3 regions of the Paenibacillus sp. FSL K6-1558 genome follow, and region 2 is predicted to be linked to each of the others. Evidence: riboswitches for the same ligand, from Rfam matches in the RefSeq annotation. Region 2 holds a riboswitch; each other region holds the start of a gene.
What was found. A riboswitch is a leader RNA that binds a small molecule or an ion and turns the genes downstream of it on or off. The one in region 2 is predicted to bind S-adenosylmethionine.
Positions count from the first base shown of each region.

Region 1: linked by a shared signal. The riboswitch ahead of metA (homoserine O-acetyltransferase MetA) and the one ahead of MHI38_RS10880 (ATP-binding cassette domain-containing protein) in region 2 are both predicted to bind S-adenosylmethionine.
Region 3: linked by a shared signal. The riboswitch ahead of mmuP (S-methylmethionine permease) and the one ahead of MHI38_RS10880 (ATP-binding cassette domain-containing protein) in region 2 are both predicted to bind S-adenosylmethionine.

Region 1 is NZ_JBBOCV010000001.1:5,756,945-5,767,562, reverse strand. Features, by position in the region: gene MHI38_RS25125 (cation:proton antiporter) at 1-314, shown strand, start outside; gene MHI38_RS25120 (YitT family protein) at 436-1,341, shown strand; gene MHI38_RS25115 (zinc-binding alcohol dehydrogenase family protein) at 1,465-2,478, opposite strand; gene MHI38_RS25110 (aldo/keto reductase) at 2,517-3,449, opposite strand; gene mqnC (cyclic dehypoxanthinyl futalosine synthase) at 3,725-4,861, opposite strand; gene MHI38_RS25100 (trans-sulfuration enzyme family protein) at 5,104-6,285, opposite strand; gene MHI38_RS25095 (aminotransferase class I/II-fold pyridoxal phosphate-dependent enzyme) at 6,282-7,466, opposite strand; gene metA (homoserine O-acetyltransferase MetA) at 7,491-8,408, opposite strand; SAM riboswitch class I at 8,535-8,659, opposite strand; gene corA (magnesium/cobalt transporter CorA) at 9,118-10,053, shown strand; gene MHI38_RS25080 (HRDC domain-containing protein) at 10,163-10,618, opposite strand, start outside.
Region 2 is NZ_JBBOCV010000001.1:2,515,738-2,526,355, reverse strand. Features, by position in the region: gene MHI38_RS10890 (COX15/CtaA family protein) at 1-781, shown strand, start outside; gene MHI38_RS10885 (Cthe_2314 family HEPN domain-containing protein) at 1,046-1,765, shown strand; SAM riboswitch class I at 1,937-2,076, shown strand; gene MHI38_RS10880 (ATP-binding cassette domain-containing protein) at 2,198-3,232, shown strand; gene MHI38_RS10875 (methionine ABC transporter permease) at 3,232-3,891, shown strand; gene MHI38_RS10870 (MetQ/NlpA family ABC transporter substrate-binding protein) at 3,933-4,769, shown strand; gene MHI38_RS10865 (DUF2167 domain-containing protein) at 4,895-5,851, opposite strand; gene MHI38_RS10860 (SDR family oxidoreductase) at 6,127-6,891, shown strand; gene MHI38_RS10855 (NifU family protein) at 6,967-7,212, opposite strand; gene MHI38_RS10850 (YuzB family protein) at 7,293-7,547, shown strand; gene MHI38_RS10845 (NAD(P)/FAD-dependent oxidoreductase) at 7,554-8,615, opposite strand; gene mqnE (aminofutalosine synthase MqnE) at 8,879-9,985, opposite strand; gene MHI38_RS10835 (HesB/IscA family protein) at 10,433-10,618, shown strand, end outside.
Region 3 is NZ_JBBOCV010000001.1:2,779,612-2,790,229, forward strand. Features, by position in the region: gene MHI38_RS12125 (ABC transporter ATP-binding protein) at 86-844, shown strand; gene MHI38_RS12130 (ABC transporter permease) at 848-3,253, shown strand; gene mmuM (homocysteine S-methyltransferase) at 3,388-4,368, opposite strand; gene mmuP (S-methylmethionine permease) at 4,365-5,759, opposite strand; SAM riboswitch class I at 5,852-5,953, opposite strand; gene MHI38_RS12145 (Ger(x)C family spore germination protein) at 6,091-7,296, opposite strand; gene MHI38_RS12150 (GerAB/ArcD/ProY family transporter) at 7,293-8,393, opposite strand; gene MHI38_RS12155 (spore germination protein) at 8,484-10,196, opposite strand; gene MHI38_RS12160 (methyl-accepting chemotaxis protein) at 10,430-10,618, opposite strand, start outside.

The DNA.
Region 1 (10,618 bases), 3.2 Mb from region 2:
TGTTTGGTAACTTCCTCGCAGGTATGCTGGCTGGACGCAGTGCAGGACTTTCACCAAAAGCATCTGCTAATATCGGATTAACCATTGTATCTCGTGGTGAGTTCTCCATTATTATGGCCAATATGGGTAAAGCCGGTGGACTGTTACCATTGCTTCAACCATTTGCCGCGCTGTATGTATTAATCCTTGCTATTCTGGGGCCGCTATTAACCAAAGAGTCCAAACACGTATTCCGTATTTTGGATAAAATATTCAAGTTCAAAGATCCTCGCAAGAAAAAAGAAGAACCTAAAGTTCTGCAGAAAGAAGGCTAAGTAACATGTCTGTGCAGAGCAGACCTATGTTTGTATTAAGCAACTGAGCGGCTACATGCTGACCTTTCTGTGAAGAACCCAGGGAGAATGGCTCGAAGCCGCACTGAAGGAGGATGGACATGTGAAAACACCTCTGATATCGGCTAATCCGGTGCCACGTACTACGAAGAGTAGCATAGCGCCCTCCCGCCGCTGGCTGAATCTGTTTCTGGTCATCATTGGCGGAATACTGGCCTCCGTGGGACTTGAGTTGTTTCTGCACCCCAATAAAATTATTATTGGTGGCATAACAGGAATCTCTTCCCTGTTCGCACACTGGACGGAGCTACGAATCGGCTTATTCCTGTTTTTATTCAATGTTCCGTTTATATTTTTATCCTACAGGATCGTGAAGAAAAAGTTTGTACTTGTAACTGTTCTGGGTTTGGTTGTCTTTTCGATCGGTGCCATCGTGCTACATCCCATGCCGCCGCTCGTCGAGCATCCCTTGGCTGCTGCCATGTTTGGCGGGTTATGCCTAGGGCTCGGAATCGGGCTTGTTGTTCGGTATGGTGGGACACTGGATACGCTGGAAATCGGTGATCCGTCCTCCCGGCCGCCTGAACGTGTGTTTAGCGGGAAACGGATGCTTATCGAAAAAATAATCATGCTGCTTAACTTGATCATACTGACAGCTGCTGGTGTTGTTTTTGGCTGGGATCAGGCCATGTATTCTATCATCGCTTATCTGATTGCCTATGAAATGGTGTACCTTGCATTCCGGGGATTCTCCTCCAAACGCAAAATATGCATTCTGACCACGCAACGTGCTCAAGTTGAAAAAGCTGTACGAAACCGCCTGCGCAGGGAACCAGGGAAGCTAAGTGCAACACTTGAGTCTTCCCCGATCGCTGACGCGGAGGTCTGGATCAAACAGATTCCAGGAACACTTTATTACGAAGTACATTTCCTGGAAATGATCTGGTTAAAATCCATTGTTCGGCACATTGACCCTCACGCAGGTATTATCTCGAATCCAGAAAAATGAAATAGCTAGCGAAAATAACGATATAACAAAACGCTCTCTTCCCATGAACTAATGGATCGTTCTCCATTGCTCATTAACCGGGAAGAGAGCATTTCTTCGTACACATCTTCAAATTGTGAAAATTTATAATTCTACGATTGCTTTAACCACTTGAGATTCGGGTAACAGCCAAGTGTCCATTGCGGTTGGCAGCTCTTCAAAAGGTGCTCGATGTGTGATATAACCATCCATCGTTAATTTTTTGTCACGCAACGTCGATAACACCTGTTCAAAATCCTCGCGTGTTGCATTCCGGCTGCCCAGCATACTCATCTCACGCTTGTGAAATTCCGGGTCATGGAACGTAATATCCGCCTTCACCAGCCCAACAAAAATCAACTGTCCACCGTGAGCCACATAAGGTATCGCGCCATTCATGGAATGTACGTTACCTGTCGCATCAAATACAGCCGTGGCATAATCACCGCCAGTAATCTCGAATACCCGCTGCAGAGCCTGTTCATCCGCCTGCACGATCTCATCCACCCCGGCCCAGGTTCGGCTCAATTCCAGCCTGTCCAGATTTCGATCCACAGCAATAACGTATGCACCTGCTTGTTTGGCAAAGGCCATGACTCCCAGCCCGATAGGTCCGGCTCCAATAACAACGACACGCTCTCCTGGTTGAAGTGCAGCTCTGCGCACAGCATGAGCCCCAATGCTAAGTGGTTCAACCATAGCTGTTTCATCTAATGTTAACCCCTCTGCTCTCAGCAGATGGGAAACAGGCACTGTAATCCGTTCTCTCATCCCACCGTCCACATGTACACCCATCACTTGCATGGATGCACAACAATTGGTTTTGCCTGAACGACAAGCAATACAATGTCCACAATGCAGATAAGGAATAATGCTTACCTGGTCTCCCGGTTGTAATCCTGCCTCGTTCGGACCAATCTCTTCGATAACGCCTGCAAGTTCATGACCAAGTATACGAGGATACGTAAAAAACGGCTGATTGCCTTTGTACGCATGCAAATCTGTACCACAGATACCAATTCGCTGGATAGCGACCAGTGCTTCTCCCTCACCTCTTTCGGGCTGCGGCAGTTCCTTCAGCACCAAACGATCAATTTCATCACATACGATAGCTCTCATTACTGTTCCCCCTCAGATCCATTCGACGATATATTTAACTATCCGTTATATTCAGCACGACCACTCGGCCAAGTTTCATTGTTTAATGGAGCCAGAATACGTAATACCTCTTCCAGAAGTTGCTTATCTATAGGTTCTTCAACCCAGGCCGCGTTGTTGACAATGTTTTGCTGGCTCGCGCTACTAACGAGAGTTGTTGGGATTTGTTCATTTGCTGTAGAAAATTGTACTGCCAGCTTGGCGATATTACTGCCTTGTTCCTCGCAGAAGCGGGCAGCTGTCAAACAAAGCTCTTTTACCCGTTCACCCGCTGGATGCCAAGCCGGTGTTCCGCGCGTGCTAAGCAATCCCATTGAAAGTGGGGAAGCGTTTACAAGTCCAACTCCTTTTTCCTCGAGTAACGGCAGTAGCGATAACAATGACGTATCATTTAGAGCATAATGACAATAGGAGATAATGGCATCCGCATCAAGCTGCGGCAACATTTTTTCGAATAAAGGTAACGGCAAACCGCAGATTCCGGCGTAACGAATCACGCCTTTCTCTTTCAGTTCTAACAATGTTGGAAAAGCTTCTTCAATGATGATCTCAGGAGCCACAAACTCGATATCATGTAAAAATAAAATATCAAGATAATCCGTATGCAACCTTGCCAGACTCTCTTGTACACTCTCCAAAATACGCTTGCGAGAAAAATCAAACTCGTTCTCACCATACCGTCCAGCTTTGGTTGATAACGTATAAGAGCTACGCGGCAAACTATGGATTGCTTCACCGAGTACCGTCTCCGCCTTGGTTAAACCGTAGTACGGCGACACGTCTATATAATTCATACCTGCATCGATCGCTGCATGAACGGTACGAATCCCTTCATCCCGGTCAATATCACGAAATACAGAGCCCAGTGATGATGCGCCAAAGCTCAAAACAGGTACGTCTAATGCTGTCTTTCCCAATTTTCTTGTTTTCATCGATTCGTTCCTCCCAGCAGGTTTGACTACACAACTGTCCCTCCATTGTATCAGTTAAAAATCTATATAACATATCGTCAAATGCGTAATATGTACTGTTTAATGATCTCGATTCCTGGATAAAAGGAGAACTGTACCTGAATCAGGTACGCACAACGAAAAGGGCCAAAGCAGGTTTAACCTACTTTGGCCCTTTTAAGCGGAACGAGTTTCTATTTACTTCACATGATGTGACATAAATTAAAAACCATATTGCTTTTCTATAAATGTAGGGATTAGTTCTGCATTACGAAATCTTTAGGCACAATGCTTTCTTCATCAAACATACGCAGAATATCATAACGGGTGTTGCGCTGTGCCGGAATATAACCAGACTCCCGAATCAGACGCAGAATGGATTCAATGTTCACTTTGTATGTTGCTCCTGCGGAGGATACAACATTCTCTTCAATCATCGTGCTGCCGAAGTCATTACAGCCGAATTCGAGTGATTTCTTACCGATTTCAGGTCCCATTGTGACCCAGGAAGATTGGATGTTTTTAATGTTATCTAACACCAGACGGCTAATCGCTACCGTTTTCAGGTACTCCTGTGGAGTCTGACGCTCCAGCTTAAGGTTCGTATTATCTGGCTGGAATGTCCACGGAATAAAAGCGAGGAAGCCTTCAGAATCATACTTATTGGCAATACACTCATCCTGCGCTTCACGTACACGCATCAGATGCAGCGCACGCTCTTCCATGGATTCACCCAGACCAATAACCATCGTAGCGGTTGTATTCATACCGATTCGGTGAGCAGTCTGCATCACATCCATCCAGTCGCGCCATGAACCTTTCAGACGGCTGATTTTGCGGCGTGTACGGTCATCAAGAATCTCGGCTCCGCCACCTGGCAAGGAGTCAAGTCCCGCCTCGTGAATGGCACGCACTACCTCTTCCAGCGTAAGACCATCGGATACTTCAACCATTTTCATAATCTCAGCTGGTGAGAAAGAGTGCATCGTAATATTCGGGAAACGTTCCTTGATCGCTTTCAACAAGTCCGTATAATAGCTGAAAGGCAGATTTGGATTCGTTCCACCTTGCATCAGAATTTCGGTTCCGTTGACATCTTCAGTTTCCTTGATTTTCTGGAAAATCACTTCATCCGGAAGCACATAACCTTCTTCTGAACCAGGTCTGCGGTAAAAAGCACAAAAACGGCAGTATACGTCGCACACATTCGTGTAATTGACGTTACGCCCAATAACAAATGTTCTGTATGGTTCAGGGTGCATACGTTTCATGATTACATTGGCAGCTGCCCCGATTTTGTCCACTTCGTCTGATTCAAATAACTGAATTGTGTCTTCCAAGTCTAAACGTTCGCCCCGAAGGGCTTTATCTAAGATACGGTCTACCGTACTCATCGTAAAAAAGCCTCCCTCGTAAAGAGAAAATAATACGACGATCACTCCCGGCTTGTTAGCAAAAAGCAAGTCGTGGCTGTAATATCGCATTTTTGTACTCTACATATCGTAACACAGGTTACATGTGAAAAAAAGCACCTTATGAAAAGGTGCTTATAAAATAAGTTAAAATTTTGACATATGAAAACCGTTTGAATGCTAGCTGCATCCGATTTTACAGTGCACCTATTTAGTCGTTCAATTTATTGCGTGGCTTGCAACGCTTGCTCGAGATCAGCAATCAGATCATCAATATCCTCAAGCCCTACAGAGAAACGCAGCAACCCATCGGTAATTCCACGCTCATGTCGAACTTCCGCAGGCATAGCTGCATGAGACATCATCGTTGGGTATGAAAGAATGCTCTCCACTGCTCCCAGACTTACAGCTACAATGGGTAGTTTCACCTGATTCAGGACAGCTTTTGCACGATCACCTGAACCGACGTCAAACGATACTACGGCTCCGTAACCTGTCGACTGACGCTCATGCGCTTCACGGCCCGGATGATCCTCAAGTCCAGGGTAATACACAGCTGTTATATCCTGACGCCCTTTGAGCCATGCGGCCAGTTTGGCAGTACTCTGTTCACTGTGAGCCATCCGCGCACCCAGGGTCTTCATCCCGCGCATCAGAAGCCAAGATTCCTGAGCTCCGAGAACGGTACCTAGTCCGTTTTGCAACTGTTTCAATTGTCTGCCCAGCTCGTCTGTACGCGCAACAGCCAGACCAGCCAGCACATCACTGTGACCACCGAGAAACTTCGTAGCACTATGTACAACGATATCTACGCCGAGCTCAATAGGACGCTGATAGTACGGTGTCATAAACGTATTATCCAGAATGGTAATCAGATCATGCTCCTTGGACCAGGACGTCACTGCGGCAATATCCGTAATCTTCAAGGTCGGATTGGATGGTGTTTCCATGTATACGGCCTTCGTGTTAGGCTTGATTGCTGCTTTGACTTGTTCAATGTCGGTCATGTCAACAAAAGTAGTCTCAATCTGCATCCGACTTAGTATCGTTGTGAGTAGACGATATGTCCCACCGTATACATCTTCCGTTACGATGATATGATCCCCTGCGGAGAACATCATGAACACACTGGAGATTGCAGACATCCCTGACGAGTATGCAAATCCGCGTACCCCGCCCTCAAGCAACACGATGTAATCTTCCAGAGCCTGGCGAGTCGGATTACCTGAACGGCTATAATCATGTTGCGGCGGATTAAAGATATCAAAGTGATGGAACGTGGAAGCTTGATAAATCGGTACACTTGAGGCACCTGTTGTTTTATCAATTTCATCTCCAAAGTGAAGCAGCTTGGTGTCAAACTTCAGCTCCGACGTACTGGGCTTATGGTTACTCGATTCACTCATGAGGTTACGCCTCCTTCAACTTCCTTCTGTGCTGCCAGCAATGCTTCATTCAGATCCGCGATCAAATCTTCTGCATGTTCGATGCCTACCGAGAAGCGAAGCAGACGATCGTCCACACCTACAGCGTCACGAATTTCAAGCGGAATATCCGCATGGGTTTGCACCGCAGGATACGTCATGAGTGATTCTACACCACCGAGACTTTCTGCAAATGCAATTAATTGGATATGACGCAGCAATGGCTCAACATAGCGTGCATCCTTCACTTTAAACGAAAAAATGCCTGTATTGCCGGAAGACTGCTTACGCTGAACTTCATATCCAGGGTGATCGGACAAACCAGGATGGAATACTTCAGCTACAGCCGGATGTTCCAAGAGGAACTTCGCAATGGTAAGTGCGTTATATTCATGACGCTCCATGCGAAGAGCCAGTGTTTTCATACCTTTCATCAATTGATATGAATCACTCGGTGATAACACAGCTCCAATAGAATTATGAAGGAACGCCATCTCGGCAGACAAGGCCTCACCTTTGGTGATGATCAATCCAGCGAGCACATCATTATGTCCACCCAGATATTTAGTCGCACTATGGATAATAATATCGGCGCCAAGTTCAATCGGACGCTGGAAGAATGGAGTCAGTAGCGTATTATCTACAATGGTTAATAGATTGTGTTTTTTCGCCCAAGAAGCAACAGCTTGAATGTCCGTAATCATCATGAGCGGATTAGTTGGTGTCTCGATGAAAACAGCCTTCGTATTCGGCTGACGGATGTTCTCTAATGCTTCCAGATCGTTCGTATCTACATAACTTGCGGTTACACCGAACCGGGATAAAATCCGTTCCAACAGGCGATATGTACCGCCATACAGGTCAAGAGAAACGATCAGGTGATCCCCTTGGCCGAACATCGCAAAGATCGTTTGCAGTGCTGCCATGCCCGAGCTACAAGCAAAACCTGCATCACCGGACTCTAGAGCAGCTGCTGCTTCCTCTAACACTTTGCGCGTTGGGTTTGTTGTACGGATGTAATCAAACCCCGTGCTTTGTCCCAGCTTCGGGTGACGAAACGCAGTGGATTGATAGATCGGAAAGTTAACAGCACCTGTTACGGGTTCATTGATGGACCCAATTTGAGCTAAACGGCTTTCAATTTTCAACTTGTTATCTTCCATTACTGCATCCTCCTGTAATCTGGATTAGATTTGTGGGCCAATATCGTAAGGGGTTTCCTGATACACATAGTAATTGAGCCAGTTAGAGAATAATAAGTTAGCGTGTGCACGCCATGTAGCCGGAGGTATCCGAGAAGGATCGTCCTTTGGATAGTAGTACTTCGGCAGCGCGATGTCCAATCCCTTGGCAACATCGCGGTCATATTCCCATTTCAATGAAAACGGATCATACTCGGCATGTCCTGTGGCAAAAATTTGCTTCCCGTCCTTGGTGGCAACCAGGAATACTCCTGCTTCTTCGGACTCTGCCAAAATTTCGAGTTTATCATTTTTCTCAATATCCTCACGTCTTACCTCCGTGTGACGGGAGTGTGGAACGTTGAACACTTCATCAAATCCACGCAGTATCGGAACATGAGGTTTGTTGATCGTATGCGGGAATACGCCAAAACACTTTTCATCCAGCGGAACTTTGGGTACATCAAAATGGTGGTATAGACCTGCTTGAGAAGCCCAACATATATGCATCGTCGAAGTTACATTCGTTTTGGTCCATTCAAAGATTTCCTGAATCTCTTCCCAATAATTCACGTCCTCAAAATCCATTTGCTCTACCGGTGCACCGGTAATGATCATCCCGTCAAAACGGCGATGCTGGATCTCATCAAATGTTTTATAAAACAGATCCAGGTATTCTTGAGATGTGTTCTTGGAAGTGTGGGATTTGGGGTGTACCAGCACAACATCCACTTGAATCGGTGTATTACCTACCAGACGAAGCAATTGCGTTTCCGTCGTTTCCTTCGTAGGCATCAGATTCAGTATGGCGATCCGGAGTGGACGAATATCCTGCTTGTATGCAGATGATTCGTCCATGACGAAAATATTCTCGCTCTCAAGCACTTCTTTGGCTGGTAATGTGTCTGGAATTTTAATTGGCATAGTGAGTTGACTCCTCCTTTTTCATGGGTCGCATCTGGTGCGAAAATCACGCTCTGAGAAGCTCTGCATATGACAAAGACCTCTCTCGGATTCCGAGAAAGGTCATATGTAAACAGATATGCGCCTCTCTCATCTCTCAGTTACAACAGCATCACAAGGATGCTTGGTCGCTGCAAGAATTAGCACCGTGCGTTATATCGCCGGTTGCCGGGTTTCATCGGGCTGGTCCCTCCACCTACTCTTGATAAGATTTCGCTGTATTCAATTTTAATTCAGATATATTAACTTTTACTTTAAAACATTACTGCCCTCACGTCAAGAACCAGTTGATTGGTTTTGAACCTAAACTCGGAACCGTTCATCATCCGTTGTCATACACTGCCTCAGAGCGTGAAATAGACACATTTTTGCGCTTGAAAGCACCCTAGACCAGCGGTATACTAGACAAGTGTTTATAAGCCCTTATGTGAGAGGTGACATATTAAATGGATGGCGACCCGAGGCCCAACTGGCAGTCGAATTCCGAACAACTGCATAGAGAATTGACATCAGCATGTCGGCAGCGGGACGTTTCTTCCGTTTGATTATAGATTGACAACGCAGTACAGTCCTGATAACAGGCTCCGCTGCCGACCGGCTGATCTGTTCTTTTGCGCCCATATTAACGATGAAATCCGCCAAGACGGCGGGTGCAGAAGGAGTAGATAACATGAAAATCCGGTTGGTTAACAACGGTGTATTTATCCCGGTGGATGACATTCAGCAAGCGCTGACTCCACCAGCAGAAGGATTCTACTGGATTGATGCGGACGTGGACGATTTGGCTGTACTTCAGCCGCTGTTCTCCATGCATGATCTGGCTGTTGAGGATTGCTTGAGTGATGAAGAACAGCGTCCGAAGATTGAAATTTATGAGAACCATTATTTTATCGTGATTAATAGCATTCGTTTCGATGATGAAGAGATCTTCCTGCGTGCAGTCAATCTCTTTCTCGGTAGACATTTTATCATTACGGTTACCAAACAAAAGATCAGCGAACTACGTACATTGAAGCCGATTCTCTGGGAACAGGAAATCAGCAGTCCAGATCGTCTCCTCTACTTGCTTGTTGACTTGATTGTGGACAATTACTTCACCGTTGGTGATCGAATTGAAGCGCGAATTGAGAAACTTGAGGAAGACATTCTGATGCATACCAAAAAGTCACATCTGAATGAGATTATCGGTCTGCGAAGCGAGATTTTGTGGCTTAAGAAAGTACTGGGACCTCAAAAGGAGGTCATCAATACACTCAACAAAAAAGATCTGCGTCTCATTGATGATCAGCTGCAAAAATATTTCAGCGACATTTACGAGAACGCCGTAAAAATATCGGAAACCTTTGAAACGTACCGCGATCTGATGGGCAACTTGCGAGAAGCCTACCAGTCCAGTATCGCTAACCGCGCGAATGAGATCATGCGTGTGTTTACCGCCATCACCACCGTGTTCATGCCTCTGACCGTTATCACCGGTATTTATGGAATGAACTTTGACAACATGCCCGAATTACACTGGAAATACGGGTATTATGCTGTTATCGGCCTGATGATTACACTCGGCCTGACGATGTTCTTTATTTTCCGTAAAAAAGACTGGATCTGAAACGACCGCTCTATCCGCTATATCATACCATTTAAAGAATAAGACGAAGCGCTCCTTCACAGGGACGACTTCGTCTTTTTTAATATCACCGCCTCACGGCGTATTTTAGCTAACCAACATTACGCTCTGTTTCAGTATGTCTCCGAAAACGGATGCGAATCATCCGTAACCGTTCATACACTTGCTCCAAGCTTCCTCCTTCAGGGCGCTCTCCTCCGTAAACTTTATGTAACACAGGCTTCAGAAATGTATCTCCTAACTCCTCATATGCGTTCCATACCGCCTCTTGTTCAGTCTCAGGCATAACGGCCAGTTCTACATCCAGCAATGAATCCGTGTCATACCCTTCCAGATCCAATGTTTCGAGCAGTTCGATTAATTCACGCCGGGATAGACCAGATCGATTCACGATCTCTTCTAAGGTTTGTCCCTCTTTCATGCCTTCCAGCACGTGCTTACGCGTAATGAATTTATCCAGTTCCTGCTTGTACTTCTGCTCTTTCTGCTTATATAACCAACTTTCGTACTCTTCTTCTTGCAATACGATGTACACCCAGTCTAACGG
Region 2 (10,618 bases):
TGTTGCCTCTCTGATTGAATACTCCCACCGTGCTGTCAGTGCATTGGCAGGGCTGTTGTCCATCGCATCTTTTGTTGCCTTCTTACGTTTTGGCAAGCAGCGTCGTGATTTGCAATTGTTCTCGTTTCTAACCCTTTTATTTGTGATTATTCAGGGAATTATGGGCGCTTTCGCCGTTGTGTTCTCGCAATCTTCCGCGGTCATGGCGCTACACTTTGGGTTCGCACTCATTGCTTTTGCCAGTTCATTGATGATGGCTCTCGGGATTAGGCAAGAGGCGAGATATGGCGGTTTGGAACGTCTGAACCAGTATCCTCGCGTTAGTAAGGGATTTCGTAACCTGGTCTGGTTTTCAACCATCTATACGTACCTGGTCGTGTACACAGGCGCATTTGTAAGCCATACGAATTCGGCTGGCGGGTGTTCCGGATTCCCGCTATGTAATGGGCAGATTGTGCCTGAACTTTCTGGCGGGGTAGCTGTGGCCTTTGCCCATCGTCTGGCAGCTGTGTCACTCGTGATAGTAATCGCGATCCTAGGACATTTTGCTTACCGTAAACACCCGGACAACCGCGAGCTACGGACACTCGGTGTGTTATCCGTCGTTTTAATTCTGTTGCAAGTGGTTATCGGTATGTTCATGATGTGGACGATTAATCGCCCGGAAGTTTACATGTTTGTGGCGCTGGCACATATGCTGGATATCGCTATACTGTTCGGTATCTTGACCTATATGAGCTTCCTTGTGTACAAGCTGCACCGCCCGGTGAACCGTTTCTAAACAGCTTATGAATTTTGTGTTTTAAAAAAGTAAGTTTATTACATTGTCCTGAAGCTGCGCTGGGCCATGTTGGAAAGTCCACCATCCGGTGATGTAGATCATTGGAGAGGTGGACTTTTGTTTGATGTCGGAGGTAGCAGGGCAACCTAAATCAAGTTGTAACGATTAACCGAACGTCACATAGCGCTTTAATTCATCTTCAGCTGTTCAACAGCTGTGAAAACATATATATTTTGCATCATCAGTGGAAAGAGGAGGTCTTCTATGCTACGTACGTTACTGGGAGAAAAGCCACGAGTGAATCAAGGGAAACTGAAAGAAGCCATGGATACCATGGCGTTTACACTGGAGTCTTTTGAAAAACAGATGTATGTGGATCATGATCCGAACCATGATTATCGGAAGCTGTATGTATGGACACAGGGACTAATCTCTTCGTTGGATGAACTGGAGCAAAGTTATTTTGCAGCCGTACATTTTCGTAAAAAAGTAGTTGCAGGTTCAACGCGCGATATGAGTTCTGCTGAGAAATCTGAGTATGCCCGGTACGTTTATTTTTATAAAGATGCATTTATTCGGTGCTTCGCGATTCTGGACAAATTGGGTACGGTCTTGAATGAAGTTTTCCAACTAAATACATCCAAAACCAAAGTGCATTTCTCCTATTATACCGTTCTGAGGCAATTCGAATATTATCGGGATCATAATGAGTTGGCGCAGCAATTAATTAAGATTAAGGAAGCGTACCGAGAACCGATGAGCAGATTGCGAAAGCGGCGTAATATGGAGATTCATTACATGAATTCGGAAATGCAGGATGATTTGTGGCAGTTACATCAGACGTTGCGTGGCAAAGTGAAGCTGGAGGATCTTGATCAGCATCTTCTCGAAATGCAGCAAGGTGTAGATATGGTCTGTGAAACACTGAATATGGCCTATCGATACATCAATCGAATCTGGCGTAAACAGATTTTGAAACATTAGGTATAGCAATGATTTTAAATAATACCATTTGACAAATCGGAATACTTTGATTATACTGAGTTCCAGATCGAATCTTACATGGAATCGTGTCTTCAATACAGCATTTGATGCAGTTCGGTCATTATACATGACGAACTACATGAAACTATATAAACCTACAACTTTATATTTCTCTTATCGAGAGTGGCGGAGGGACAGGCCCGATGAAGCCCGGCAACCGATCAACGATGATGACATGAATGGTTATCCTTGTTGATGTTAGGTGCTAATTCCTACAGAATCATGTTGCACATGATTTTGGCAGATGAGAAGGTCATTTCACGTGAAGAGCCATCTTTGTATCTGCAAAGGGCTCTTTTTTTGCGTAGAACGGGGAGTTTTCCCTTCCTTCGGGTAAAGATATATGTAGGTGATGGGGAAGGAGCAGTATTAGTGATCGAATTGGTTGGATTAACCAAAACATATGGCAGACGTGCCAAAACAACGACGGCGTTGTCACACCTTGATCTGAAGATTCAGAAGGGTGAGATTTTTGGAGTTATTGGTCACTCAGGTGCAGGGAAAAGCACATTGATTCGATGTATCAATTTACTTGAGCGCCCGACAGAAGGTGAGGTTTGGGTCGATGGTATTAACCTGACTGAGCTCAGCAAAAGTGAACTACAGCAGCAAAGACGCAAGATTGGTATGATCTTTCAGCATTTTAATCTGCTGTCTTCTGCAACGGTATACGACAATGTGGCTTTCCCTTTAAAACTGGTCAACACACCTAAGGATGCGATTGATCGCAAGGTGAAGGAAATGCTCGCTCTGGTTGGTCTGGAGCAACATAGCAGCAAATATCCGGCACAGCTGTCTGGCGGACAGAAGCAGCGTGTAGGTATAGCGAGAGCTCTGGCAAGTGATCCGAATGTTCTTCTCTGTGATGAGGCAACCTCGGCACTTGATCCGCAAACCACCAATTCGATTCTGAAGTTATTGCTGGATATCAATGAAAAGTATAATCTGACGATTGTGCTAATTACTCACGAAATGCACGTCATCCAGAACATTTGCGATCGGGTGGCTGTTATTCATCAAGGTGGTATTGTGGAGCAAGGTCCAGTAACGGAAGTGTTCCTGAAACCGCAACATGCAATCACGCGGGATTTTGTCTCACGTGACAGCGAAGGTGGACTGGCACTGGAGGAAGCGGTTATGGCAAATGCCGGGACAGAGTTGCCAACAGGTGTTTCTTCCAAGTTGGTGAAGGTCTCATTTCTTGGAGATAAAACCTATGAGGCGATTCTGTCGAGAACAGTTCGTAAAACAGGTGTGGATTTCGCTATTCTGCAAGGTACAATCTCTACAATCAAGCAGGTTCCTTATGGTCAACTGACGGTGCGTTTTGAAGGTGACTCCGCTGCGATTGAGCAGACCTTGTCCGAACTAACCGCAGAAGGACTTGATGTGGAGGTGCTCCGATAATGGATTTTTCCAAAGTACGCTGGGAAGAGGTCGGTACGGCCTCCATTGAAACATTGCAGATTCTTGCTGTATCCGGTTTGTTTACTGTTCTCTTGGGTTTGCCGCTTGGTGTCATTCTGTTTATGACAGGCAGATCGGCTTCACCTAGTTCAAAGCTAACCTACATCATATTATCAGTTATTGTTAATATTTTACGTTCGGTACCTTTCATCATATTAATTGTTGCTCTTATTCCGTTTACGCGTACGCTGGTGGGCACCGCTACAGGTGTGCTTGGTGTCATTCCACCGCTGGTTATCTCGGCTGCTCCGTATTTTGCACGTCTGGTGGAGAATACTTTACGTGAAGTGGACCGCGGCGTCATTGAAGCAGCTCAGGCAATGGGGGCATCTACAGCTCAGATCGTAAGACGGGTGTTGTTACCTGAGGCTTTACCTGGCTTGCTTGCCGGAATTACAATTACCATCGTTACGTTGGTGTCCTATACGGCCATGGCGGGTATGGTCGGCGGTGGAGGTCTGGGTACACTGGCCATTAACTATGGATACTATCGATATCAGAATGAGATCATGATTATTTCTGTTGTATCCATGATTATACTGGTTCAGCTCTTGCAGATGATTGGCGATCGTCTGGTCATTTATTTCACCCGGAAATAACAGATAGATTGAAAAATAAAAATGCGAAGGGGTTTTTACAGATGAAAAAATGGTCTATTATTTTAATCAGCTTGATGATGATTGCCGTGCTCGCAGCTTGCGGCAACAACAAGAAATCCGACAGTGGTGCGGATAACGCAGCAGGTGCTCCGCGTACCGTTGAATTGAAAGTCGGTGCTTCGCCTACACCACATGCTGAAATTCTGGAAAGCATCAAACCTGAACTTGAAGCACAAGGCATTCGTTTGCAAGTGGTGACGTTTAACGACTATGTGCAACCTAACCAACAGCTGGCAGATAAGAAACTGGACGCAAACTTTTTCCAGCATCAGCCTTACCTTGATACAGAGAACAAAGAGCGCGGATTCAACCTTGTTGCTGTGACTCCAGTCCATGTTGAGCCTTTCGGTGGTTACTCCAAAAAGATTAAATCCCTGGATGAACTGAAAGATGGCGCTAAAGTGGCTATTCCAAACGACCCATCGAATGGTGGACGTGCACTCTTGTTGCTTGCGAAAAAAGGGCTGATTACCCTCAAAGATGATACAAACATTGCATCCACTAAACAGGACATTACGGCGAATCCGAAAAACCTGGAAATCATTGAACTGGATGCAGCTATGATGCCTCGTCAGCTGGATGAAGCTGATCTGGTATTTATCAACGCAAACTATGCGCTGGAAGCAAACCTCAATCCATCTAAAGATGCATTGTTGATCGAAGATTTGCAAGGCAATCCATATGCTAACATTCTCGTGTCCCGTGAAGATAACAAAGACGCCGACGCTATCAAAAAACTGGCAGAAGCTCTCCACTCCGAAACGGTGAAAAAATTCATCAAAGAACGTTACCAAGGTGCAGTTGAACCTGCATTTTAAGGTTCTCTGAGAGATCAGCGTAGGTATTGCTGATATGTGTTACAACAAAGGCCGCGGCTCTCTAATGTGAGAGCGCGGCCTTTTCTTATTGTTAGTAAACTGTGTTGGTTAACTTGGATTTATGATTATGTATTCTCTGTTTTTGAATTTTTATCCGAAGAGCGGTAGTACGTTAGTTCATTCTGTTCGGCAGTATGTTGTTGCTCGTGTTCTTCATAGTTATATTCCCGGGTCACCGGATACTGTGTTTCCTCTTGATGGAGTGCATCTCTTTTCTGTTGGTATCTGACCCAGCCAAATAACAATATGAATAAACCCAGACCCCAATACCATCTATGCTTCAAAAATTTCCAAATACTTTCCTCTTCCGCGGTATAAGGAATTCCCCCCAGCACGAGACTGTTCAGGCCAAGACGTGATGTTTGGTCGGTTTTATCATTATAATCTTCATATCTGAATCCTGGATTCACGGTAAGATGCCCAAGTACCGTTTCTTCAAAAGCAGCACGACTTTGCTCCAAATTCGCTTTTTCGGTTACAAGAATCGCCGTGATATAACCTTCGCGTGTTAAGAGATTAACATTATAATTGACCAAGGCTTGTTCGTAGCTATCTTTGAATCCGAGTGCATAAATCAGTTGATGACTGGAAGGATTATAATCAGGTGCAACCTCCCACCCTGTTACATGGAGTTCGTTTTCTTCTGTTGCATTACGGTTATGTTCAACTTCCCAACGCATATAGTTACTTAATAACTCGTGAGCATCCAATTGATTTTCGTCATCGTCATGAATATGCCCGCTCTGCACGTATTCGAATATGACAGACCATGAACCCATGGGATCGTTACTGTACAGGCTTCCGATCTCATTCCCGTTCGGCTGATTACCAAGTTCCAGCATGGAGCGTTGTGTATCCGTTTTACCTAGAAATGAGTAGTTTGCTGGAAGCTCAAGTGAGGCTTTGCCATCAAGAGATATGGTATTCGGGCCATCCACCCATTCGTATTCATTGGATGATGAGGTAATGTGCTCATTGGTAGCAGAGACGGGTCCGATATCCGCTAATAGTATAGAATACATTAGAACTAATGGCACTGTGAGTCTAAATGAACTCAATTTGAACCATTTCTTCATTGAACACGATCCTTTCGAACATGATAATGGCGTTTTTTAGATAAGAAACGACGTTAAGACATTATCACAGGTATGTAAGGTAATCAAGATAAATTTGGATAATCAGGACTTATTTGTATTCTTCAAATAACTGGAACAGATTGTGAGCACATGCAAGTTGTGAGGCAAGCCTAAATCTTTTATACTGAATGAGTGACTGCTCTTTGAAGAGGGGGATGAACGTGAAGGGAAAGATTGCCCTCATAACGGGAAGTGCCAAAGGTCTTGGTAAAATGACAGCCCTCAGTCTGGCGGATCAGGGATGCCACATTGCCCTTAATTATGTGCATAGCAGAACAGAAGCCGAATCGTTGCAAGCTCAGATTATCGCCAAAGGGGTGCGCTGCATTGCCGTTCAGGCGGATATATCCAAAGTAGAAGAGATTCATACGCTCGTTGATACGGTACAAACGCAGTTGGGGAATATTGATATTCTGGTGAATAACGCCGGCCCTTTTGTACGAGAGCGTCGGGTGTTCGCAGATTATTCCGAAGCAGAGGTACAGATGTTAGTGCAGGGCAACCTGCTCGGGCCAATGATTCTGGATCAGCTTGTTTTGCCGGAAATGCGCCGCAAGCAGTGGGGACGTATTATTCATTTTGGCTTCAGTCACGCGGGTGAAGCAAGATCCTGGCCTCATCGTGCCGTATATGCTGCTGCCAAGGTAGGTCTGGTTTCGTTTACCAAGACTCTTGCTGTTGAAGAGGCACCTTATGGGATTACGGTCAATATGGTTTGCCCCGGAGATATTCGTGGTGCGAACAAAGAGAAAATGATTGATGAGATTGCGGGCATAACTGATAAAGAAACACCAAGAGGTCGGCCTGGCAGTGGAGAAGATATTGCGCGAGTGATCACGTACCTGTGTTTGGATCATTCGGATTTTATAACAGGTAACATTATGGATGTATCTGGAGGACTTGATCCGATCCGGCCTACCATCTGATGGAATTACAAAAAAAGAGCCTCTCGCTTCTTGCGAAGCGAAAGGCTCTCTGAGGTTTATTTCGTGAAGGATTGATTAGAATACTTGTACAACTTCTTGTACACCCTCAACTTCTTCAAGAAGGGCGCGTTCAATCCCGGCTTTTAAGGTAATGGTGGAGCTTGGGCAACTGCCGCAGGCACCGACCAGTTTCAGCTTAATGATGCCGTCCTCCACGTCGACCAGTTCCACGTCACCGCCATCGCGTTGCAGGAACGGACGAAGTTTATCAAGCACATCAGATACCTCATCATACATGGTGCTTTGTGCGTTTTCGCTCATATTGTTCAACTCCTTTCCTTCCTATATTATATTACAAATGACCATAAATTAAAATGGTCAAACAAAGCAGGTGAACTGAAATGAGACCAATTATTGAATTTTGTGCTAACAATATGCATTTTGGCACGGATGAAGTCATGGATCAACTGGATGAAAATCCGGACTATGACGTGATCGAATACGGCTGTCTGACCAATTGTGGTCAATGTTATATGACACCTTTTGCCTTGGTCAATGGTGAAGTCGTAACCACAGATAAAGTAGAAGATCTATATAACGCCATTCTAGCCAAAATTGCCGAAGCGGATGCCTGGGACGCGCTGGATCTCGATTAACCTCAATTAACCAAGATGACGCTTGGACATCCAGAGCACGCCGCTTTTCAGAATACGAGGCACTCGTCCCATCATGGACGTTTTGCCCATCAGCCCAAATCCAGCTTTCTTGCCAAGCGCGCCCAGTGTGCCGCGAAGCTTAAGAGGCTGCGGATTGGGCTTTTCGCCTTTCCAGAGGGCATGCTGAATATGAGCGATCTGTTCACCCTGAACCTCCGCAGCCTGACCACTCGGTGCATAAGGTACACTGGCACAGTCACCTACCACGTAAACGTCGGTATACTCCGGAATCTGATAGTACTCATTTAATACGACACGACCTTGTGGGTCTTTCGTTACATCAAGGTCTTGAACGACTTTCACCGGCTGAATGCCTGCCGTCCATACAACAGCATCCGTTTGAATCTGTTCATCGCGGTTGTAGATCGCGTTAGGCTCGACTCGCGAGATAGCAATATGTCCTCGTGCTTCAACCTGATGTTCGCCGAACCATTCGTGAACATAAGAGGAGAGACGTTGAGGGAATGCGGATAATACTCGTTCACCGCGATCCAGAATACTGATATTCAGATCCGGTCTGCTTTCGCGTAATTCGGCTGCCATCTCAACACCACTTAGGCCACCGCCCACAATGTGAACATGCCCATAAGCTTTTACCTCATTCAGACGCAGGTACGTCTCGCGTGTTTTGCTGAAACTCTGAATGGTACAGCTGTATTCTTCAGCACCAGGTGTATTGTGGAAACGATCCGTACAACCTAGTCCAATCACAAGCTTGTCATATTCAAGCGGTTCCTGACCTTCGAATTCAATCTGACGCTGCTCCAGATTAATGGCTGTAACCTCACCGAAACGGTGTGTTACTTTCTCATTTACCGGAAAATGGATACGCAGGTCGTAATCGGATACTGTTCCTGCTGCGAGTGCGTAATATTCGGTCTTTAATCCTTGAAAGGGGCTGCGATCCACCAGTACAATTTGCGTATCTGACGGAATTTTACCTTCCAGAAGTTCCTTGATGATCGTGAGGCCGCCATAACCGCCTCCAAGAATGACGAAATTTTTCATGACTCGGCTTCCTTTCTGCATCAGTCCCATTGCTGGGGCTGTAACCTGCGGAGCAGCTATGTCCTCACATAGCTGCTCCGTGTGTTGTTTTAGTTTGAATAATTTGAATAATTCATAATGAAAAGATAAAAATTTGAAATATGTGATCACAGTTAAGCATCACTCTGATCAAACGTCCCCTCTGATTGAAGAAAGTATCGTTCTTTGATGAGTGATGCTTCTGCTGCTGTAATCCTTGCCTAGATCAATGAAACTAATCAGAGCTATTCGTAAACTTGTATTTCATTGTAGAACGTATCACGTTCTACTGGAATACGTCCCGCACCCTTAATAAGCCATATGAGCTCTTTACGTGTAAGGCCTTCAGGTGTGAGAGCACCTGCGGCATGACTAATCCGTTCGCGAACAATCGTACCATGTGCATCCGAAGCACCGAAACCAAGGGCAACTTGAGCCAGCTGTGGACCGATGTTAATGAAGTATGCTTTGATATGATCGATGTTATCCAGCATCAGTCGGCTGATCGCAATTGTTTTCAGATCCTCATAAGCCGAGTTACGACGCATAATGCTTGCGTTTTTACTTTTTGGCTGCATGGAAAGCGGAATAAAGACCATAAATCCGTTGGTCTCGTCTTGCAGTTCACGAATCTGCACCATATGATTGACGCGGTCCTCATAGGATTCGATCGATCCATACAACATCGTCGTATGTGTACGCATGCCGAGCTCATGAGCTGTGCGGTGCACCTCAAGATAACGATCCACGTTGGCTTTGTCTACACGCATTTTTTTGCGGTATTCATCCGAGAGAATCTCGGCGCCGCCACCAGTCAGTGTTTTCAGGCCAGCTTTTTGCAACTCCTGCAGAACTTCCTTGATGCTCAGGCCGCTGATGCGGGTGAAGAAATCAATCTCTGCCGCAGTGTAAGCTTTCAGCGTGACATCCGGATATTTTTCGTTTAAAGCACGTAGTGAATCGACATAATATTGAAAAGGAACATGGTTGTTATGTCCACCTACAATATGGAACTCACGCACGCCTGGATGAATATGCTGTTCCACATAGTCGATCATTTCCGGACCGGATAACGTATAAGAGCCTTCCTCACCCTGGTCTTTGCGGAAATTACAAAATGCGCAGCGAGCTTCGCATACGTTGGTGAAATAAAGGCTCATGTTCTCAATAAAATAGACTTTCTTGCCGTTCTTCCGCAGATTGGCCTCATTGGCCAGCTGGCCCAAAGTCAGCAGATCATCTGTTTGATACAGATATACGCCGTCTTCTACGCTCAGCCTTACGCCGTTCTGTACTTTCTCAACGATTTCAGCCATTCTTTTGTCGGTGAACGGTGTTACCAATGTAGACATGCTGTTTCCTCCTGTTCTTTACCGGAATTCGAGTTGTGGTGTGTTGAACCATTAAACAGAAATACATAGCAAAGATGCGGTCAACTGCCGCCTTCCTGTGAAAGACTAACTCTTATTACCCGGTGCAGCGTGTGCTGCAATCGAAAAGTTTATTTTTTCAAAAGGAGTCAAAGTGACTCTATATGCATTGGGGACTGATAACCAGTCTCGAAATGTGAAAAAAATTACAACTCCATATATGACCAACATCCGAATATCTCATGACAAAATATTGACATTTTCAGAGTGACCACCTATCCATTATAAACCTCGTGTCGCAGGGGTTCAATACACTGGGAAGAAAAAGGAGTTCATGGGGAACGCGGAAGCGGGCAAACATGACTTGAGCCCCTTGACGGAGTGGAGTATAATTTGAAGGAAGAGTGATGAAAAGGAGAGTGACCTGGCATGATTAGTATCAGCGAAACGGCTGCAGACCGATTGAAAGAGATGCTTGCACAGCAAGAGACCCCTGGAATGTTCCTGCGTCTTGGCGTAGCACCGGGCGGTTGTACCGGATTTTCGTACGCCATGGGCTTTGACGATAAAGAGTCCGATGAGGATATATATATGGACATTCAGGACATGAAAGTC
Region 3 (10,618 bases), 260 kb from region 2:
TAATACTTTATTTATATTTGGATAAGGGTTTCTCAATATCTTCCCTTTATGATGAACGATATACTGCAACGGGGAGTGAATCTGCTTGAACAAAACATCCATCATTCGTGCCCAAAATCTGTGTAAGACCTACCAGACCGGGAGTGAACAGTACCATGCGATTCGTAACGTTAATCTCGATATCTATGAAGGGGATTTCACTGTGATCATGGGGAATTCCGGTTCAGGCAAATCTACGCTGTTATATTTACTGAGTGGACTGGACATGGTTACTGCTGGCGAGGTTTATTTTCAAAATCAACGTATTGATACCTATAGCGAACGAGAATTGTCTGCATTCCGCACACGTCGAATCGGGTACATCTATCAAAGCATCAACCTTGTTCCCGACCTTTCTATTCACGAAAACATCGCTCTTCCCGGGTACATCGCCAGAAACAAAAAAAGTGAGGTTCAAGCGCGGGCGAAACAACTTATGCGCGACATGGACATCTATGAACAACACAATCGCCTGCCCTCCCAGACCTCCGGGGGTCAGCAACAACGGGCTGCGATTGCCCGTGCACTCATCAATTCACCGGATATCCTGTTCGCTGACGAGCCTACCGGAAGTTTAAACTTCGAACATGGAAGAGCGGTGCTCGACATCCTGACGGATATGAACCGGGAAGGACAGTCCGTCGTGATGGTAACCCATGACATCCAAGCCGCTTGCCGGGCTGATCGTCTGATCTTGATCCAGGATGGTAAAATCGGCGGTATTCTGGAATTCGACAAATATCACGAGCATCAAATTCCGGAGCGGGAGTCCATTGTCTTCGCTTTTGTATCGGGGAAGGAGTAATTTATGGCTGCCATCCTGAAGCTGAGTTTTTCTTATCTCACTCAAAATAAAATCCAAAACCTGTTTATTACCCTGCTTATATTACTTTCCACCCTTCTCGTGTGCACTTCCGTTATCATTTTGGCGAACACAGGTCATCAGTTCAAGGAAATGCATAGCCGAACAAACGGATCGCATCAGATGTTGACATTCGAAAAAGATCTAAATGATCCCCAAACGGTGTATGACTGGTGGGCCGCTCAGAACGGTGTTCAGGTCTCGCCTTTGCTTACTTACCGTACGTTGTCAGGCATGACCTTGGATAATGTGGATATCCCCAACATTTATCTGTATATGATGAACACCCCTCCACCTCCATGGAATGTAGATCAACTCGTATTTGCATCCGGTAAAGAAAGCCCGTCTCCCGCACAAGGAAATGTATGGATTCCTACTTCGATGGCCTACAGTTATAACATTAATGTCGGTGATGTCGTTCAATTCAGAACGGGACCTTCTACGCTAAGTCTCACCGTATCAGCGGTTGTTGTAGATGTTCCTTACGGAGCACCGTTCAGCAATACGGCAAGAATCTGGATGAACCCTGGCGATTATCAACATGATTTCAGCACGCTTGCAGTCAAAGAACATCACATGATGGGCATACATTTTGATGATTACAGTACGAGCCCCAGCTACTGGGACCGCTATACAAGCGAGATGGGTGCTCCATTTCTGGAAACCAAAATGGAATTCGAAAGTATCTCATCCTTCTATCTAATCATCAACCAGATCATCGGTTTCATTATGATATTCTTAGGGACCGTCATGATGATGATTGCCCTCATTACGATTGGCTTCACCATATCCGATGCCATTCTGTCCAACTACAAAACGATAGGTATCCTTAAGTCGCTTGGATTGACCTCCCGAGCAACCATTGCTACCTACGTTATTCAATATGCTCTGTTGTCCATCATCGCCGTTCTTCCTGGGGTGGTACTAAGCGTATTCGTCTCCAAATTCATCATCAACATCTCCGTATCATCCCTGCGGACTGACCAGGGTGATCTTGCAATTGAGGGCATTGGAGCTGCTATTGTTGTAGGGCTGCTGTTACTCGTCTTGGTTATTGCATTTGTCGTGTTATATGCCAAAAAAGCTCGTAAGATCGAGCCTGTTCAGGCCATTCGTTACGGTATGTCAGAGAGCGACAATGTACGCATGGTGCAACGAATGAATTCACCACTAGCACATATCGCTTCATTTGGAAAGCTGCCTGTTTCTTGGGTCATCGGTTTACGTAGTTTGATCAAAAATAGCAAAAGTTCCGTCTTAATGCTCCTTCTGACATCAGTAGCCGCTTCCGTTCTTGTCTTCGGATATGTTGTTCTGACCAGCATCATCGGAATCAATCAGACGGCAGCCCAATGGGGGTATGACAATGCCAACATTGCTGCTGTGGTCGTAGACAAAACGACATTTCCAAAAGCAGCACTTCAACGTGTACTGGAAGAAGATCACCGCATCAAAAATGTGGGCTGGCAGGGAAACCTTACCGGCGTAATTCCCTCCGAAGTTTTGGAAAACCATACAACCCGTCCATCGATCAGTCTTTATTTGGGTGTATTGGACGGGAGCTATAAGGACTCCGGATTCGAGACGTTAAGAGGAAATAACCCTGAACGCGAGAATGAAATTTCAATCGGAGTCAGTGTGGCCAAGATGTTAAACAAGGATTTGGGAGACCTTATCGATCTTTACGTTGAAGGAGAGAAGCGCACATTCATCATTTCGGGTATCTATCAAGCAATCGCAAACATGTCGGTATCCGGGAGAATCACCGTTCAGGCGGTTAAGAACGTAAATCCAAGTTACAGTGATGTAGATGTTGCCTTTATTAATGTCACCGACCCATCACAAGCAGGGGCAATTGCAGCCCAACTGAATGAGCGGTTCAGAGACTCTGCTTCCATCGTCACGCAAAAAACGCTGCTGGATTCCGTTTTTGCAGAAGCGGCAAACATTCTTATATATCCAATGGCTCTGATTGGTCTACTGTTCATCACCGTTACCTTTATGATCATCTTCAGTACCTGCCGGATCAGTATTCGCAAAGAAAACAAGACGTATGGCATCTACAAATCAATAGGTATGACATCCAGTAGTATTCGTTCATCTCTCACGTTTGGTATCGCATCGTTATCCCTGATTGGTTCGATGTTTGGTGTTATTGCGGGTGTATACCTTCTTCCCCGGCTACTTGAACAAGTCCTCTCAGGATATGGAATCGTACACCTTCCCTTGGTTCTGAATGGATGGGGCATTCTGCTATTCGCCTGTTTGAGTATATTGGCAGCAGCAATCGGATGCTGGCTGGCATCCCGGGAAATTCGCAAGGCATCACCACGTATGTTAGTTATTGAATAACCTAAAAAGAACCTGAAAATAGCCCTTACCTATTAAAAAAAGGTAAGGGCTGTTGGAGATTATATAAGTTTTTTAGGTTTATATATATTTTTATGTTCTTATTCAGGTTTGTTCTATAAAAAAAATTCGGTCTACTAACTACGCCACTTCTTTGCCAGCTCGCTGATCTGATGCGGTGTTGTCCGGCAGCATCCGCCAATAATCTGAGCACCAGCGGCAACCCATTGTTCTGATGCGTCCTTCATGCTGCCGCAGGAACCTTGGCCACTCCATGTTTTGGTCTCGGCATCGTAGGTTTCACCTGAATTCGGGTACACGATGATTGGTTTATCGCAAGCTTGGCGCAGGATACCAATGGCTTCCGTGACCACTTCCATCGGAGCACAGTTCAGGCCGACTGCCGTAATCTGCGGTTCAGAGCCAAATGTCTGTGCGCATACCTCAAGTGATGTTCCCTCGCTGATGCTTGTCCCATCTTTTAATGAAAACGAAATCCACGCTTGAGCATTTGGAAATTCCTTAAGCAATTCTACAAGAACACGAGCTTCCTGCAACGAAGGAATCGTCTCGAATGCTAGTACGTCAGCTCCTGCTTCAATCAGCGCAGCCATACGAGGTCGGTGAAATGCAGCCAGTGTCTTATCTGATACGCCGTAATGTCCCACATATTCGGAACCATCTGCCAGATAGGCACCGTATGGGCCGACAGAGCCAGCAACGACAGGTCGCGGACGACGTTCACCTGCATCGCCTGCTCCACTTGCCTGCACTTCTGCCCATACATCATCTCTGGCCTTCGCCGCCAGTTCCACTGTTTTTCGAATCAGATCCAGGGCAGCCTCTTCTCCGATTCCACGCTTGCGGAAACCCTCCACTGTTGCCTGATAACTGGAGGTAATTGCACAATCTGCCCCTGCTCGGAAATAATCAGCATGCACGTTCACGATAACATCCGGGTTCTCCAGCAACACTCGTGCAGACCAGAGCGGGTCATCCAGATCACAGCCATGCTGTTCCAGTTCCGTTGCCAGTGCACCATCCAGAATCATGATTGGATACTCGTCCAGAATACGTTGAACCACATTTATATCATTCGTTTGCTCACGTTGTGTCATGAAGTCAGCCCTCTTTTCTTCTTCGTACGATCCGTCCAATAATACATGATATAACACAAAATAATGAATGGAATACCACAGTATAAAGCAATCCGCTGTGTTGGGTCAAAAGCGATACCTATGCAGGATGCGAGGCACAATACAAATGAAACGATAGGCACAAATGGATACAGCGGCGTTCGGTAAACCAGGTCTTTCACGTCATGTCCTTCCCGCAGATACTGTCTACGGAACATGTATTGAGACACGCTGATGCTCATCCAGACAACTACCACAGCAAGACCTGAGATTGAAACAAGCGTAATATAGACAGTTCCCGGCGCAATGATGCTGGACAGTAAAGCCAGTGCACCACCGGCCATACTAAGCACAAGTGCATTGAACGGCACACCGCGTTTGGTCAAACGGGCAAACCATGGAGAGATGGTTTTTTTATCCGCCAATGACCAGAGCATCCGTGATGAAGCATATAACCCCGAATTCGCTGCGGATAGAATCGCCGTTAAAATAACAAAGTTCATGATGTCGGCTGCATATGGAACACCGATCCGCTCCATGACAGCAACGAACGGACTCTCCAGCACGCTCGCATCTGACATCGGCAACAAAGCAGACAGAATAACGATCGTGCCGATAAAGAAAATAATCAAACGCCACAGCGTGGTGTGAATGGCCTTCGGAATGGTTTTTTCCGGATTTTCCGTTTCGCCTGCGGCAATACCAATCAGTTCCGTACCCGAAAAGGCAAAATTGACCGCCAGCATCGTCATCAGGATCGCAGTTGCCCCGTATGGGAACCACCCAGACGCTGTAATGTTGGAAAAGAACGGAGCCGGTTCAGCATTTGCCATCGGAATGATACCAAACATGGCGGCACCTCCAAGAATGATAAAAATGACAATCGTCATCACCTTCACCAAAGAGAACCAAAATTCGGATTCGGCAAACAGTTTTACGGTGAACGCATTAAACAGGAAGATCATCAGAGCAAACAGTGCGCTCCAAATCCAGACGTTCACAGACGGAAACCAGCGTTGCATAAGCAATCCCGCTGCTGTAAATTCTGATCCAAGTGCTACAGTCCAAGTAAGCCAGTACAGCCAGGCCACCGTGTAACCTGTCGCTGGTCCAATGTATTTAGCCGCATAACTATGAAATGCACCTGTCTCCGGCATATGAACAGACAGTTCACCAAGACAGAGCATCACCAGGTACACTACCAAAGCGCCAATCAGATAAGAAAGAATCGTACCCAGTGGTCCGGCTTGTTGAATGGTATACCCTGAGCTAAGGAAAAGGCCTGTTCCGATGACGCCGCCAAGAGAGAGCATGACCACATGCCTCGTTTGCATTTTCCGCTGAAATTGACCCTTTTCGTTGCTGTTCTCCATATAACCTGCTCCCTGCTTCTTCATCCAGAACAAACAAAAAAGACCCACTCTTTCCTGAAGAGTGCGCCGTAACTGACAAATAAAAACAAACGCTCCTATCTATCAGGCTTTCACCCGCTGGAATTAGCACAGTATCCTTCAGATCTGTTGCTGAGGTTTCTAAGGGCCAGTCCCTCCACCTCTCTGGATAAGAAAATGATTTTGTATAACTATATCGACTGCTGCCTGATGTGTCAACATTTAAATAAACACGATAACCGACCCAAGCAGAGCTTTCCATATTCTTGTGCTGAAATTAACACATAAAGTTTTTGCGAACGGGAGTATAGAGCTACTCTGTAGAGGAACCCGGATTTATAATACTCGTTTTAATCTCATAGGTAATAGGTACTGTCGCAAACACTTCATCCCAGTTATCTTTTACCTTTTTCCACGTTTTTGGATAATGGATGCGAATGCTGTCCCGAAAACCGGCAACGTCAGCTTTATACGTATGCTGGAGTTTATAGAGCATTTGATCGATCTGTTGATCTACGATTTTAGCAAAATCCTTCTCCAGTTCCTTCAGATAGGCTCCCTTCTCTTCTTTTTCAGGGGAACGCCAATCCTCCATCAACCAGCCTTCGGACTCTGCCTTAACGTGAAATGAAATGTCGCCGTGACTTACCTTCGGAATGATTTTTATAGTCTTTTTCTTGATCTCATAAAGAACCGTGAAGCCTTCCTTACTATATGTTTTGATGACCCCGCCCGCCTTTTCCTCAGGCTTAATCCAAGATAATGCTTCCAGGTCGGTTTGGCTGAGCTCCCCGATAAATTTCGTTGTTTTAGCTTTAAAGATGCTGCCCCCTGAAAATTTATCCTCGCCATATGCATTCAACACGTTTTGAAGCAAAAAGCTAGACCCAGACTGCATCTCTGCATCCAGTTTGGCAAGCGAAACAGGTTCCATTATTTTATTGGATATATACGAATTATTTGTGATTCCCGTAAGATAAAAGGCCGGAATCCGGGAAGGGTCTCTCGAAGTAAGCACATCCACCGCACGGTGATGGCTGATTAGTACAAGGCAATTGGGGCGAATATCGTTATCCCGTAGCACAAAATCAAGCAACTGTTGTAATCCATATTTTTTAGCAATATCTTTGGAAATGACGATCACTTTCAGATGATGCCCAATGAGCGGACGATCTCGGCGTAAAGCAAATTGGCGAAAAATCTGGAGCATGGAATCTCCTGTTAGCTGTTCATTAGAGTAAGAGGATTTACCAGATGAAGGTGACCCCCCCTGCTCGCTCTGCTGGCCGCTCGATTTCCCAGGGGCAATCTGCACGGTTGCCGTAACGTTATCTTCTTTGGGATAATGCCCTCCTTGGGCTGATATATTTTTCTCAAATTGCGTTTCCTGACCAACATCAATGCCGAGACCCACATACAGACTCAAATCTTCAATTTCCCGGCTGCTCCAGCATCCCGAGATGAGGCTAAGAATCAGTAACGCACAGATCATACGTAGCCACAAACGAAGTGGAATCATGCGTGTTTACCTCCTTTTTTACGAATAATGCTCAGCAACAGCAGTATCAGAGGCATAATGGCAAACAAAACGACAGACACGTTACCCAACATGTCACCTAGTGCAAATGTTTCATATACATTTTTGGGAATCATGGCTGCCAAATAAATAAACGGTAGAAGGCAGTACATAATGGTCCGCATCTTTTTCGCTTTAAACAGATCACGAATCCCCACAGAAGCGCAATAATGAGTGATCGCAAATGTAGAGAATATCTGCAAAATCCAGATGACCAGCAATAACGATTCAAAGCGCTCAAATATCAAACCCTGAATCTCAAAACTTCGAACCAGATCGAGCGTTGGCCAAGTTCTCGTTTTAATTCCATCCAGGGACAAACTGCCAACGACCATAACGACCGTGATCAAATAAATCGCCGTAGATATGCCCAGCCCCCAAGTCATCGCCTTATTGCTTTTTTGGGGATTTTGCATATAAGCTGTAATGACGAGCATTACTTCATAACCTGTGTATGATAACAAGGAAGGCTTCAACCCTTTGATCACAGGTAAAATCCCTTCTCCGAGAACCGGTCTCAGATTACTGATTTCAAACAGTTGGTTACTCAGCAATATTTCCATCACAAAGATGACCAAGGTAATCGGCAAAATGACCTCAAACACACGCACGATAACTGGAAGTCCTCCGGAAATAAGATAGATTCCAATCCACATAAACACCATCACTATGGCCCAGGTAGGTGTACGCTCCAGCAAATACATTCCGGTCACGTCAGCCATCACCCGAATTTCGAAGGCGGCAATCACCATAAAATAAAGAATGTTGGCACAGCCGAGTATGTAAGCAACCCAACGTCCCGTAATCTCACGGGTGAATTGGAAAACGGTCTTTTCCGGGAATCGTCGACACAAAGTCACCAGAATAATTCCTACACCCGTGATAATCAACCCGGATAGGATAATCGAAATCCAGACGTCCGGTGTACCAACCGCTTTGCTTGTTGTCCTAGGCAATGTTAATATGCCTGCACCCAGCATGTAATTGACGATAATGACCACGGCTTGTGTCGTGCTTATTTTTACTTGGGAGTCATTCACTTCTTAGCACCTCCAGACCATCTGCGGATTATACGAGGCTAAACTGAACAGTACAGCACTGTTTGGTACGAAACTTCACTTCGATCAACGTTATTTCTTGCGATCTTCATCGGTCGGATTCATCATGTCTGGACGTCTTCTCATCATATTCAGCGGGGCACGGATGACAAAATCCTTCCAATCACTCAAGTGGTACGGAACCGCTGGTGCAATATAAGGCACCCCGAAGCTGGAGAGCCGAGCCAGATGTGTGCACATCAGCAAGAAGAACATAACCACGCCATATAATCCCATTACAGCGGCACTAAACATAGCGGCAAAACGGAGCAAACGGAGCGTTAATCCCGCACTATACACTGGAATGGTGAAGGACGAAATCGCTGTGACCGCTACAACAATAACTAGAAATTGGCTTATAATACCTGCCTGTACTGCTGCCTGACCGATGATCAGACCACCAACGATTCCCATTGCAGGTCCGATAGGTTTGGGCAAACGAATTCCGGCCTCTCTTAGAATCTCAATGGACAGCTCCATAATTAAAGCCTCGATAATGGAAGGAAAGGGTACTCCCGAACGGGTTTCAATAATCGTTAATACCAGTTTCGTTGGAATCAGACCTGGATGGAACGAAATGAAAGAGATATAAAGCGCCGGAGCAAGCAAGGCTAACATAGCCGCCATAAACCGTAGGATTCGAAGGAACGTACTTGGAATCCAGCGTTCATAGTAGTCTTCTGGAGATTGGAGCAGCATGCTGAAGGTAACCGGCACGACCAGAACAAACGGAGTTCCGTCCAGCAAAATAGCGACTCGTCCTTCCAACAAAGCACCAATAACGCGGTCAGGTCTTTCCGTATTCAGAATTTGCTGGAAAGGACTCAAGACATCGTCTTCAATCAGTTGTTCTACATAACCGGACTCCAGCATCATGTCCATATCAATACTTTTCACCCGTTTCATAACCTCGGTTACGAGTTTAGGGTCGGCAATATCCTGAATATAAGCAATAGCCAAGTCTTTTTTGATCCGGCTGCCCACTTCAAGCTTTTCGATAAACAAACTCTGATCGCTTCCATAACGTCGTAAAATGCCCGTGTTATCACTAAGCTCCTCTGTAAAACCGATACGGGGTCCGCGTAGCAGACCTTCCGATAAAGGTTCATCCACCCCGCGCGTCTTTAATCTGGACGTTCCGATCAACATGGCTCCCGGCATGCCATCTACTAGCAAGGCATTTTTGCCCGTTAATACACTTTTTGCAAGCTTCTGTAGAGACTCTGTCTCCTGAACCTCGCTGACGGGAAGAATCTGAGTTTTCAGATACGTGGACAGGAAGTCTGCTTGTTCAGGATGAAGGAAGCTTTCCTGTTTGAGTTCAGGTATTCCCTTAATCATCAAAGGTTCAATTAAATATTGGTCGATCAGATCTGTATCCGTAAGTCCTTCGGTATACATGATCGCCGCTCTCGTGTTCGTTCCTCGAATGGTGAACTCTCGAATATGTACATCTGCATTTTTGCCAAACGTCTCTCGAACCGTTATCAGATCTGTCATGTATATTCCGGTTAACTTAATGTTGGCATAGTGCCCCGTTTCTGTGCCTGGCCCGATGCCCGCTTCCGCTGGTGAAATATCTTTCGGCGAAAGAGTCATTTTATTTTTGCGAGAGAAGCTGCCCCGCTTGATTGCCGTATGGAACCAGTTGGTCGTGAAATATATCATAATCGGTACAATAAACACCATGAGTGCCTGTGCCCAGATGGTCCATTTCGGTACATAAGATAAGATCGTTGACCACATCCTCCATCCATCCTCCCTTCTCTGTAAAATCAAACCACAGGTATTCCCGGCTTATTGTGTCCTGTTTACCCATAAAAATTCCGTGATTTTGGCAGGATATGCAATAGAACACTTTCTTGCCTGATGGTTAACGACCACTTTTGATTTCCGAGGAATATGATCCACACAGCAAAAAAACGACCCTGCCATGAGCACAGAATCGTTCTGGAATTCATACCGTATTTATTTTTCGCTTACACAATTCGAGTCACATGCTGTGCCTTATCATCCAGTAAAGTGGCCGCGGCCGCGATCGTTTTGAAATCATTTAACGCAATCTCAATTCTTTCGTGACTCTGTTGCACGTAGTCCTCTACCTTTTTCGTACCATTGGTAATATTGGTAATCTCTTTGGTGATGCCTGTTACACTGTCTCGAATCTC